Regions from separate parts of the Luteibacter sp. ME-Dv--P-043b genome, predicted to be linked through region 1. Evidence: predicted binding sites of a transcription regulator. Region 1 holds the regulator's gene; each other region holds the start of a gene.

Evidence for each region. The regulator FliA, encoded in region 1, starts transcription of late flagellar genes. The targets are predictions, from matches to a motif close to TAAAGTTTNNCNNNCNNNGGCCGATAA.
Region 2: the regulator FliA is predicted to act here: its motif matches at 1,757-1,783, upstream of QRN34_RS14760 (GGDEF domain-containing protein).
Region 3: the regulator FliA is predicted to act here: its motif matches at 1,982-2,008, upstream of QRN34_RS15195 (methyl-accepting chemotaxis protein).

The regions. Positions count from the first base shown of each region.
Region 1 is NZ_JARVRT010000035.1:8,420-11,694, reverse strand. It holds gene flhF (flagellar biosynthesis protein FlhF) at 1-234, shown strand, start outside; gene QRN34_RS16540 (P-loop NTPase) at 304-1,179, shown strand; gene QRN34_RS16535 (RNA polymerase sigma factor FliA) at 1,176-1,907, shown strand; gene cheY (chemotaxis response regulator CheY) at 1,964-2,365, shown strand; gene QRN34_RS16525 (protein phosphatase CheZ) at 2,376-3,017, shown strand; gene QRN34_RS16520 (chemotaxis protein CheA) at 3,025-3,275, shown strand, end outside.
Region 2 is NZ_JARVRT010000027.1:32,077-35,351, reverse strand. It holds gene QRN34_RS14760 (GGDEF domain-containing protein) at 482-1,723, opposite strand; gene dusB (tRNA dihydrouridine synthase DusB) at 1,839-2,825, shown strand; gene QRN34_RS14750 (hypothetical protein) at 2,840-3,275, opposite strand, start outside.
Region 3 is NZ_JARVRT010000030.1:62,481-65,755, forward strand. It holds gene QRN34_RS15190 (protease pro-enzyme activation domain-containing protein) at 1-7, opposite strand, end outside; gene QRN34_RS15195 (methyl-accepting chemotaxis protein) at 294-1,850, opposite strand; gene QRN34_RS15200 (sialidase family protein) at 2,013-3,164, shown strand.

The DNA.
Region 1 (3,275 bases):
ACCAAGCTCGACGAGGCGCCGCTGATCGGTGGCGCCCTCTCGGCCGTCATCCGGCACGGCATGCCGCTGGACTACACCACCGACGGCCAGCGCGTGCCGGAAGACATCGCCTCGGCGGACGCGCGCAAGCTCGTCTGCCTTGCGGCCCAACTGGTCAGGCAGCGCAACGACGTACCGGACGACGCGATCCTCGCCGACCGTTTCGGCTTCGCCGCCACGCCCGCCCTCGCCTGACCCCGGAACTGAAGTAACGTGACTACGGCATCCGCATCCGCACACCCTTTCACGGCAGTGAATTCCTTCATGAGCACACACGTCGATTCCACCCAGGCCGCCGGACTCAACTGGCTTGCCGACCGTCGCCCGACCCGCAGCATCGCGATCGCGGGCGGCAAGGGCGGCGTGGGCAAGACCACGGTGGCGGTCAACCTGGGCATGGCGCTGTCCATGGGCGGGCGCGACGTGGTCCTGCTGGACGCGGACCTGGCCATGGCCAACATCGACGTGCTCCTCGGCCTGCAGCCCACGCGCCACCTGGGTCACATGCTCGAGGGCGAGTGCCGCATCGAGGACCTGATCCTCCATGCCAACCACGGCTTGAAGGTGATCCCCGCCACCTCGGGCGCGCGCCGCATGGCGCAGCTGCCGAACATCGAGCACGCCGCGGTGATCCGCGCGTTCGACGAATACCCCGTGGCCCCCGAATACCTGATCGTCGACACCGCGGCCGGCATCTCCGACAGCGTCTCGATGTTCGCCGCCGCGTCGGACGAGGTGGTGGTGGTGGTCTGCGACGAGCCGGCCTCGCTGACCGACGCCTACGCGCTGATCAAGGTGATGAGCCGCGAATTCGACGTCAACCGCTTCCGCATCGTGGCCAACATGGTCCGCCACGCCCAGGAAGGCCGCCAGCTGTTCGAGAAGCTGGCCCGCGTGACCAATCGCTTCCTGGACGTGTCCCTGGACTTCATGGGCATGGTGCCGCACGACGAGTACCTGCGACAGGCCATCCGCCGCCAGTCGGCCGTGGTCGACGCCTGGCCGAGCAGCCGTTCGGCCGTGGGATTCAAGAATCTTGCCCGGTCGGTCGATACATGGGGTGAACCCGAACCCCGGGTGCAGGGCCGCATCGGCTTTTTCGCCGAACGGAACCACATGGGGGGAGGGCTGCCACTGTGAGTGTTGCAAGCGAATACCTTGAAGTAACAAAGGTTTCGGCCGACCAGCTGGTCAGGACGCATGCCCCGCTGGTGCGCCGGATCGCCTATCACCTGATGGGTCGCCTGCCGCCGAGCGTGGATGCGAACGACCTGATGCAGGCCGGGATGATCGGGCTGCTGGAGGCGGCGAGGAATTACTCGCCGACTCGCGCGGCCAGCTTCGAGACCTATGCGGGAATCCGCATTCGTGGCGCCATGCTGGACGAACTGCGCAAGACGGACTGGACCCCGCGCTCCGTCCATCGGAAGCTGCGCGAGGTGGCGGAGGTAACGAGACAGATCGAGAACGAGACGGGTGGCGACGCCGAAGACGCGGAAGTGATGAAGCGGCTGGGCATCGACGCCATGGAGTACAACCAGATCCTGGCCGACGCGGCGAGCGCGCGGTTGCTCAGCCTGACGGCGCCGGAAGGCGACGAAGGCGCGGCGATCGACGTGGCGGACCCGGACGCCGCCGGTCCGGAAGGCAACTTCGAGAAGAACGGCCTGCGCGACGCGTTGGCCCATTCGATCGACGGGTTGCCGGAACGCGAGAAGCTGGTCATGTCCCTGTACTACGATGAAGAGCTCAACCTGAAGGAAATCGGTGCGGTGCTGGGTGTGAGCGAGTCGCGGGTGTGCCAGATCCATGGCCAGGCCCTGATTCGCCTCCGCGCACGCATGTCGGGTTGGAAAGACAAGCAGTGACGGCATCGCGGTGCCGTCGCCGGTAAAGAAAAAAGCGTACGAGGCGGAGAGCAGTTTTGGACAAGAACATGAAGATCCTCGTGGTGGACGATTTTTCCACCATGCGGCGCATCGTCAGGAACCTCCTGGTCGAGTTGGGTTTCACCAACACGCTCATCCAGGAGGCCGAAGACGGCAACGCGGCGCTCGCGCTGCTGCGCGCGCAGCCCATCGACCTGGTCGTTACCGACTGGAACATGCCCAACATGACGGGCATCGACCTGCTTCGCGCCATTCGCGCGGATGCGGCGTTGAAGTCCATGCCCGTGTTGATGGTCACCGCGGAAAACAACCGCGACCAGATCATCGCCGCCGCGCAGAGCGGCGTGAACGGTTACGTGGTCAAGCCCTTCACGGCGGTGACGCTGAAGGAAAAGCTCGACAAGATATTCGAACGACTTGCCGCGGCAGCGGGCTGAGGGAATGACGATGAACACGATGCTTTCCCCCGGCCAGGACGTGGCCCCCCAGTTGCGTGAACTGCTCGATGCCGACGACTCGGCGGCGTTCGAGAAAGCGCTCGACGACCTGATCCGCAGCCGCGAGCAGCACCTGTTCCTGGCGCTGGGCCACCTCGCACGCGACCTGCACGAATCCGCGCGTCGCCTGGCCTCCGACATCTCCACCGATGGCGTGCCGGGCAACATGAGCGATGCGCGCAAGCATCTGCGTGATGTGCTGGAAATGAGCTCCACGGCGGCCCATCGCACGCTGGACTTCAGCGAGAAGCTGCGTCCGCAGGCTCAGGCGCTGGCCAAGCAGGCCGATGAGATTCTGGTGCTGGATCACGCCGATCCGGCGTTCGGCACCCACGCCACGGCACTGGCCGTGCGTGTCGGCGACTTCGCGCAAAGCTGCGATATCGGGCTGGGCGAGATGGTCGAGGCGCAGTCCTGGCAGGATCTTTCCGGTCAGCGTGTGGCCCAGGTCGAGGCCTTCATGGCCAAGGTCGAATCCTCGCTCGTCGAGCTGGTCCGACTCACCGGTTCGCTCGCGGGCGGTAATGCGCCGGCCGCCGAGAAGGTCAGCCAGGACGAAGTGGACCGGCTCCTCAGCGAATTCGGTTTCTGAGTACCCTATGAGCGTGGAGCTGGACAACGAGCTGCTCAATGTCTTCCTGATCGAAGCGCGCGAATTGCTCGAGAGCCTGGGCGAACAGCTCGTGGATCTCGAAGCCTCTCCGCACGACGTGGAGCTGCTTAACGCGGTGTTCCGTGCCTTCCACACGGTGAAAGGCGGGGCGGGCTTCCTTGGCCTCAACGCCATGGTCGAGCTGTGCCATCGTGGCGAGGATCTGCTCAACGAGGCCCGCAACGGGGTGATCGTGCT
Region 2 (3,275 bases), on a different contig from region 1:
GGGGAGTTGCTCCCTGTCGCCTGCGCGGCTTTTTTCGTTTTTGCGGGTGGATTTAGAGGCTCGCCTTCGGCATCGTGTTGGGCCTTGGGCCTTGGGCCGTGGAGCAAGAGCCGGCGGGTAGCCCCCTCGGGGCCGGTAGCCGTAGGCGAGGGATTCGAACGGACAAGGCCCGAAGGGGGCCGGCCAGGACGGCCGGCCATTTTCGCTGAGCCATGGATGGCGAATCGAAAATCCCCGTTCGAAGCCCGACCCGGGCCCGTAGGGCCATAGATAAACGGCCGCGCCAGCGGCCCTTCCTTAGCGGGTCGCCGCAGGCGTGGCCCCGAGGGGGCTACCCGCCGGCTCTTGCTCCACGCCACACGGCACACGGCACACGAAAACCTTATCGTGAAAAGATGTCGCGCACATCGTGCGCTCCTACAAACACGTGGTACATCGTGCGGCGTGCGGCGTGCGGCGTGCGGCGTGCGCCAAGGCTGGATCAGCCTGCCTCGCAGCGATTGCGGCCCGCGCGTTTTGCCGAATATAGGGCCCGGTCGGCGCGTTCGAACACCTCGGTGGACGTGTCGTTCAGGCCGAAGCAGGCGACGCCGCCGGACATGGTCACGGTGACCGGCTTGCCGCTGGCATGGAACGCGAGCGAGGCCACGAGGGCGCACAGCCCCTGGGCCGCCTGGAGGGCGGCATCGCGCTCGCTGCCGCTGAATACCACGACGAATTCCTCGCCGCCGTAACGCGCCACGAACGTCGCATCCGCGAGCTCGCGGGTCAGCGTCTGGCCCACGATGCGCAGCACGGCGTCGCCCGCGGCGTGGCCGAGGCTGTCATTGATCGTCTTGAAATGGTCGATGTCGAGCGCCGCTAGGCAGAGCGACGTGCCCGTTTCACGCATCCGCGCCTGGGCCGCTTCGATGTGACGCTCGTAGGCCAGCCGGTTGGGCAGGCCGGTGAGCAGGTCGGTCAGCGCTAGCGCGTGTTCGCGGCGCAACGAATCCTGCAGCGAGCTTGCCTGGGTTTCCAGCTCTTCGACACGGTCGCGCATGCGCTCCGCGCGATCGCGGTAGGCGGCCATGCGGGCGTCCTCGCGTTCGCGGTACTCGCGGAAGTGCGTGTCGATCAGCGACAGGCGCGCGTTCACCTCCGCCTGCAGGGCGCCCAGGTCTGTCGCGGTGAGGGTGCTTTCGCCGAGCGCGCGCATTTCCTCGCGCACCGTGGCATCCAGTTCGCGGCCACCCGCGGCGGCCTCGCCGTAGGCCAGTTCGGCGGCGAGGTAACGGGTCATGTCGCCGAGGCGTGCGCTGACCGCAGCCAGCAGGTCCTGCAGACGGGCGATATCCGTACGCAGCGACGCCACCACCTTGCCGTCTTCCTGCAGGGGTGGCGGTGCTGGGGCCTCGACCGCCGCGACGGCGACAGGGGGCGCGGCCGGGGCGTCGTCGTTCACCGCGGGCGGCAGGCGATCCAGCCCCGCTACGGCTTCCGACAAAGACTCCAGCAGGGTATCCAGCAGGGCGGGCTGGGGGGAATCGCGCAGCGCCTCGTTCAGCCGGTCGAGCAGGCTGTCGATATCGCTGCCCTGGCCACGGGCGAGGGCAGCCAGGCGCACGGCGAGGCGGCGCAGGCCCTCTTCCAGGTCGCGGAAATCGCGCTCGTCGCGCTCCATCCTCTCCAGTGCGAGGTGGTATTTACGCTCCCAGATGTCCTGTTCCACACCCGTACCCATGATCCGGCGTCAGCCCCTTGGTGCCATGGAAGCATATCGGCAGGCCGGCGTGGGACTTGATCCCGACCCGTCGGGCCCGCCAACGGTCGTGCCGCGGATCGCGTAAAATCGCGCCATGCGCATCGGCCCTTACTCTATCGCGCCCCATGTGGTGCTCGCGCCCATGGCGGGCGTGACCGACAAACCGTTCCGGCTCCTGTGCAAGCGCATGGGCGCCGGCCTGGCCGTGTCCGAGATGACCGCGTCCGATCCGCGCCTGTGGAACACCCTCAAATCGCTGCGCCGGATGGACCACGAGGGCGAGCCGGAGCCGGTCAGCGTGCAGATCGCCGGCTACGACCCCGGCATGCTGGCCGAGGCCGCGAAGTACAACGCCGACAACGGCGCCCAGCTGGTCGATATCAACATGGGTTGCCCGGCCAAGAAGGTCTGCAACGTGTGGTCGGGTTCTGCCCTGCTCCAGGACGAGCCCCTGGTGGCGCGCATCCTGCACGCCGTGGTCCGTGCCGTGGACGTGCCGGTCACCCTGAAGATCCGCACCGGCTGGGACCGGGAACACCGCAACGCGCTGACCATCGCGCGCATCGCCGAGGACGCCGGTATCGCGGCGCTGGCCGTGCACGGACGCACGCGTGCCGACAAGTACGAAGGCGAGGCCGAATACGCCACCATCGCCGCCGTCAAGGCGGCGGTTGGCATTCCGGTCATGGCCAACGGCGACATCACCTCGCCGGAGAAAGCGCGGCAGGTGCTGGCCGCCACCGGCGCGGACGCCATCATGGTGGGTCGCGGCGCGCAGGGCCGGCCGTGGATCTTCCGCGAGATCGCTCACCATCTGGAGACCGGCGGTTTTCTTGCCGAGCCGTCACCTGCCGAGGTGCGCGACATCCTCGCCGGCCATCTCGAACAGCTTTATGCGTTCTACGGCGAACGGATGGGCGTGCGCATCGCCCGCAAGCACCTGGGCTGGTACGCGAAGGACCGCCCGGAAAATGCCGCCTTCCGCCACGTGGTCAACCAGGCGGAGGATGCCGCGTCGCAGCTGCGGCTCATGCGCGAGTATTTCGATGCACTGGCCGCCGGCGTGTCGCTGGCGGCGTAACCCGAGCGTCGGCCTTACACGGCCCGTTGCTGCAACGGGGTATCCGGCGAGGTGACCGCCTGGCGCAATCCCTCCGGCAGACCGGCATCGCCATAACGCTCGACATAACGGGCCAGGGTGTCCGCGAAGCCGTCGTCCGAGGCCCAGCTGACCTGGTCCACGGCAGACCGCTGGCCGTGCACGTGGTTCAGCAGGTCGACGCATTCCTGGCGATAACCCAGGTCCAGGAAACGGGCCGCCGCGCGGGAGCATTCCACCAGCGGCGCCGCGGCGAAACCGCCCGTGCCGGGATGTTCACCCACGATGCCGCCGCCGGGCACGCAGCACAGCTTGAGCGCCAGCACCTCGCGCAGCCGCTCCTCGAAGTCGGGACCCTTGTAACGGCAGCGGTCGCTCCACCAGGTCCAGTAATGGATGGTGTCGCCCAGGCCATGCAAGGTATCCGCGATC
Region 3 (3,275 bases), on a different contig from region 1:
ACGTCATGGATCGTCTCCCTCGAGTTTTGTGGTTCCCCTGTTTGTCGTGCGCGAAAGCGTCGGCACCGCCTTCGCCGACGCGGACCGGCCGCGTCTTCCCAAGGCAAATGGTTGCCCGGGAATGAGCCGAGCGTATTCCCTTGTAACGCGATTGAAAAGTGCGCTGGATCGCAAAAGACGCACAGACGTCTATACGTCTATGCGCTTTCTCATGCGTGAAAGATACAATGAAGCAAGTTATTGCGATCCGGGCGTCGTTGCGCGCCACGGATCGCAATAACCTGAGGCTCGGATCAGGCCGCTTCGAGGCGGAACACGTCCACCGCGGTGCGCAGCAACTGTGCCTGTTCGGCCATGGATCGCGAGGCGGCCGTGCATTGCTCGACCAGCGCGGCATTCTGCTGGGTCACCTGGTCCATCTGCGTCACCGCGCGATTGACCTGCTCGATACCCGAGGCCTGCTCCTGCGACGCCGCGGAGATGCCGGTCATGACGCCGGACACCTGGTACACCGCGGTGACCACGCCCTCGATCGTCGATCCCGCCTCGGCGACCATGGACGAACCCTCGGCGACCCGCTCCATCGACGCGTCGATCAGGCCGCGGATCTCCTTCGCGGCGGTAGCGCTGCGCTGTGCCAGCGAACGCACCTCGCTGGCCACCACGGCGAAGCCACGGCCATGCTCGCCGGCACGGGCCGCTTCCACGGCGGCGTTCAGCGACAGGATGTTGGTCTGGAAGGCGAGCGAATCGATGACGCCGACGATGTCACCGACGCGGGCGGAGCTGCTCGATATGCCCTCCATCGTGTCCACCACGCGTGCGACGGCTTCGCCACCGCGCTTGGCCGTCGCCGAGGCGGTGCCGGCGAGGGTCGTACCCAGCATGGCGTTGTCGGTGTTCTCGCGCACGGCGGCGGTCAGTTGCTCCATGCTCGCGGCGGTTTCCTCCAGCGAGGCGGCCTGTTCCTCGGTGCGCTGGGAAAGGTCGGAGTTGCCCTGAGAGATCTGTTCCGCGGCAATGGCGATGGAGTGGCTGGACTGCTTGATGCCGGTAACGATGCCGCAGAGGTGGTCGCGCATCGTGGCGATGGAATGCAGCAGGCTCGACGAATCGTCGGCCTTCAGGTCCACGCGCACGGTGAGGTCGCCATCGGCGATGCGGCGGACCACTTCCGCGGCGTAGATCGGTTCCCCGCCCAGGGCGCGGTACAGGCGGCGCCCCGTCCACACGCCGACGCCGGCGCCGATCAGCAGGCCACCCGTGGCGATGCCGAGCAGGGTGCGCCACAACAGTGCATAGCGCTCGCGCGAGCCCTGGTATTCGCTGGAGGCCACGTCGATCTGCAACGTGCGCAGGGCGTCCAGGTGCGACAGGGTGCGCGGCAGCAGGACATCGACCGAGGCGTGCAGCAGCTTGTCGGCGCCGGCGGTGTCGCCGGCCTCCAGGGCCTTGCGGGTCGCGGCGAAGCCCTGGCTTTCCAGCGTCTCGTACGAGGCATGGAAGGCTTCGGCCAGTTTCCGTTCGTCAGGCGTCCAGTACGTGGCCGCGTAGGTTTTCCACTGCGCCTCCAGCGTGCCGCGATGCGAAAGACTGGCAGCCACCGCATCGCGAGCCGGGAACCGCGAGGGGTCCAGTGCGGCCCGTGACAGCTGGGCCGCCTCGTCGCGCAGGCGATCGCTCACGATCGACAGCTGCTGGATGCAGACCGTGCGGTCCTCGTAGACGGTGCGCAGTGCCTCGCCCGTTGCCGAGAGGGCGTAAAGCCCGGACGCGCAGGTCGCCACCATCGCCAGGGCGAGTCCACCCGCGAGGATCGCCAATTGTGCCTTGACGCTTAACGTTGCCATTTTTGCTCATCGGTAGTCGGTGCTTCCTCGTCAGCGGCCACGACGAGCCGATCTGGAGTAAAAATTTGGCAAAATTGAGCTTTCAGAAACTTCTGTTCATATATGAGCGTGTTTGGTGAGGATAAGGTGAGTGATCGCCCGGCGCTCCTGAAAGGTCATGCCATGTTCGATTTGCTACCGCGCCGCCCCGTGGTCCGTAGCCGCGCCGCCTTCGCTGCCGCCGCGTGCCTGGGTCTGGCACTGGTGACCCCCACGGTGGTGGCCGAGCCGGGCGACCCGTGCCACGCCGTGGTGAGTCGCGACTTCGTCGCCGATCCCTCGCCGACGGCCGCAAGCCACGCCGGCACCCTCGTCGATACCCCGCACGGACTGGTGGCGGCATGGTTCGGTGGCAAGCAGGAGCGCGATCCCAGCGTGGTTATCTGGCTGGCACGACGCGACGCGAAGGGATGGACGCCGCCACGGGAGGTCGCCACCGGCGTCCAGGCGGACGGATCGCGGCTGCCCACCTGGAACCCGGTGCTGTTCCGGTCGCGCGCGGGCAGCCTGATGCTGTTCTACAAGGTGGGCCCCGACCCGCAGCACTGGTGGGGCATGGTGATGACCTCTCGCGATGACGGCGCGCACTGGTCGGCGGCCCGCGCATTGCCGCCGGGCATCCTGGGACCGATCAAGGACAAGCCGGTGCAGCTGGCCGATGGGGCTATCGTCAGTCCGTCCAGCACGGAGCAGGGCGACTGGCATATCCATATGGAACGTTCCGACGACGAGGGCCGCACCTGGCAGCGCGAGCCCGACGTGGCCTCCGCAGGCATCGACGCGATCCAGCCCAGCCTGCTGGTGCATGGCGACGGTACGTTGCAGGCGATCGGCCGCACGAAGCAGGGGCGCCTGTTCGACACCCGCTCGCACGACGGTGGCCGACAGTGGTCGCCGCTGCGCCTGCTCGACATCGACAATCCCAACGCGGGGATCGACGCGGTGGCCCTGGCCGACGGGCGCTACCTGCTGGTCTACAACCCCACGCTGCCGGGCAAGGACTGGTGGGACGGTCGAGGAACCCTCGCTGTCGCCCTGAGTGCCGACGGGCACCACTGGAAGCGCGTCCTCACGCTGGAGGACCACCCCGGCAAGGAATACTCGTACCCCGCGATCATCCAGTCGGCGGACGGCCGCGTGCATGTGCTTTACACGTGGGAGAGATCGCACATGCGCCACGTCGTGATCGACCCCACGCGGCTCACGCCCGATGCGTGCTCCGGCGTAAATGTCCACGCCGAACAACGCCCCCTGAAAACCAAGCAGGCGCAATAACTTGCGACTTTTACGTAACGCTCATGTAACCGTTGTGTAAACGTTTACGCGATGTTAGAAGGTGAGGCGTCGGCCTTCACGGCGCCGGCAATCCCATTCACTTGCATCTCG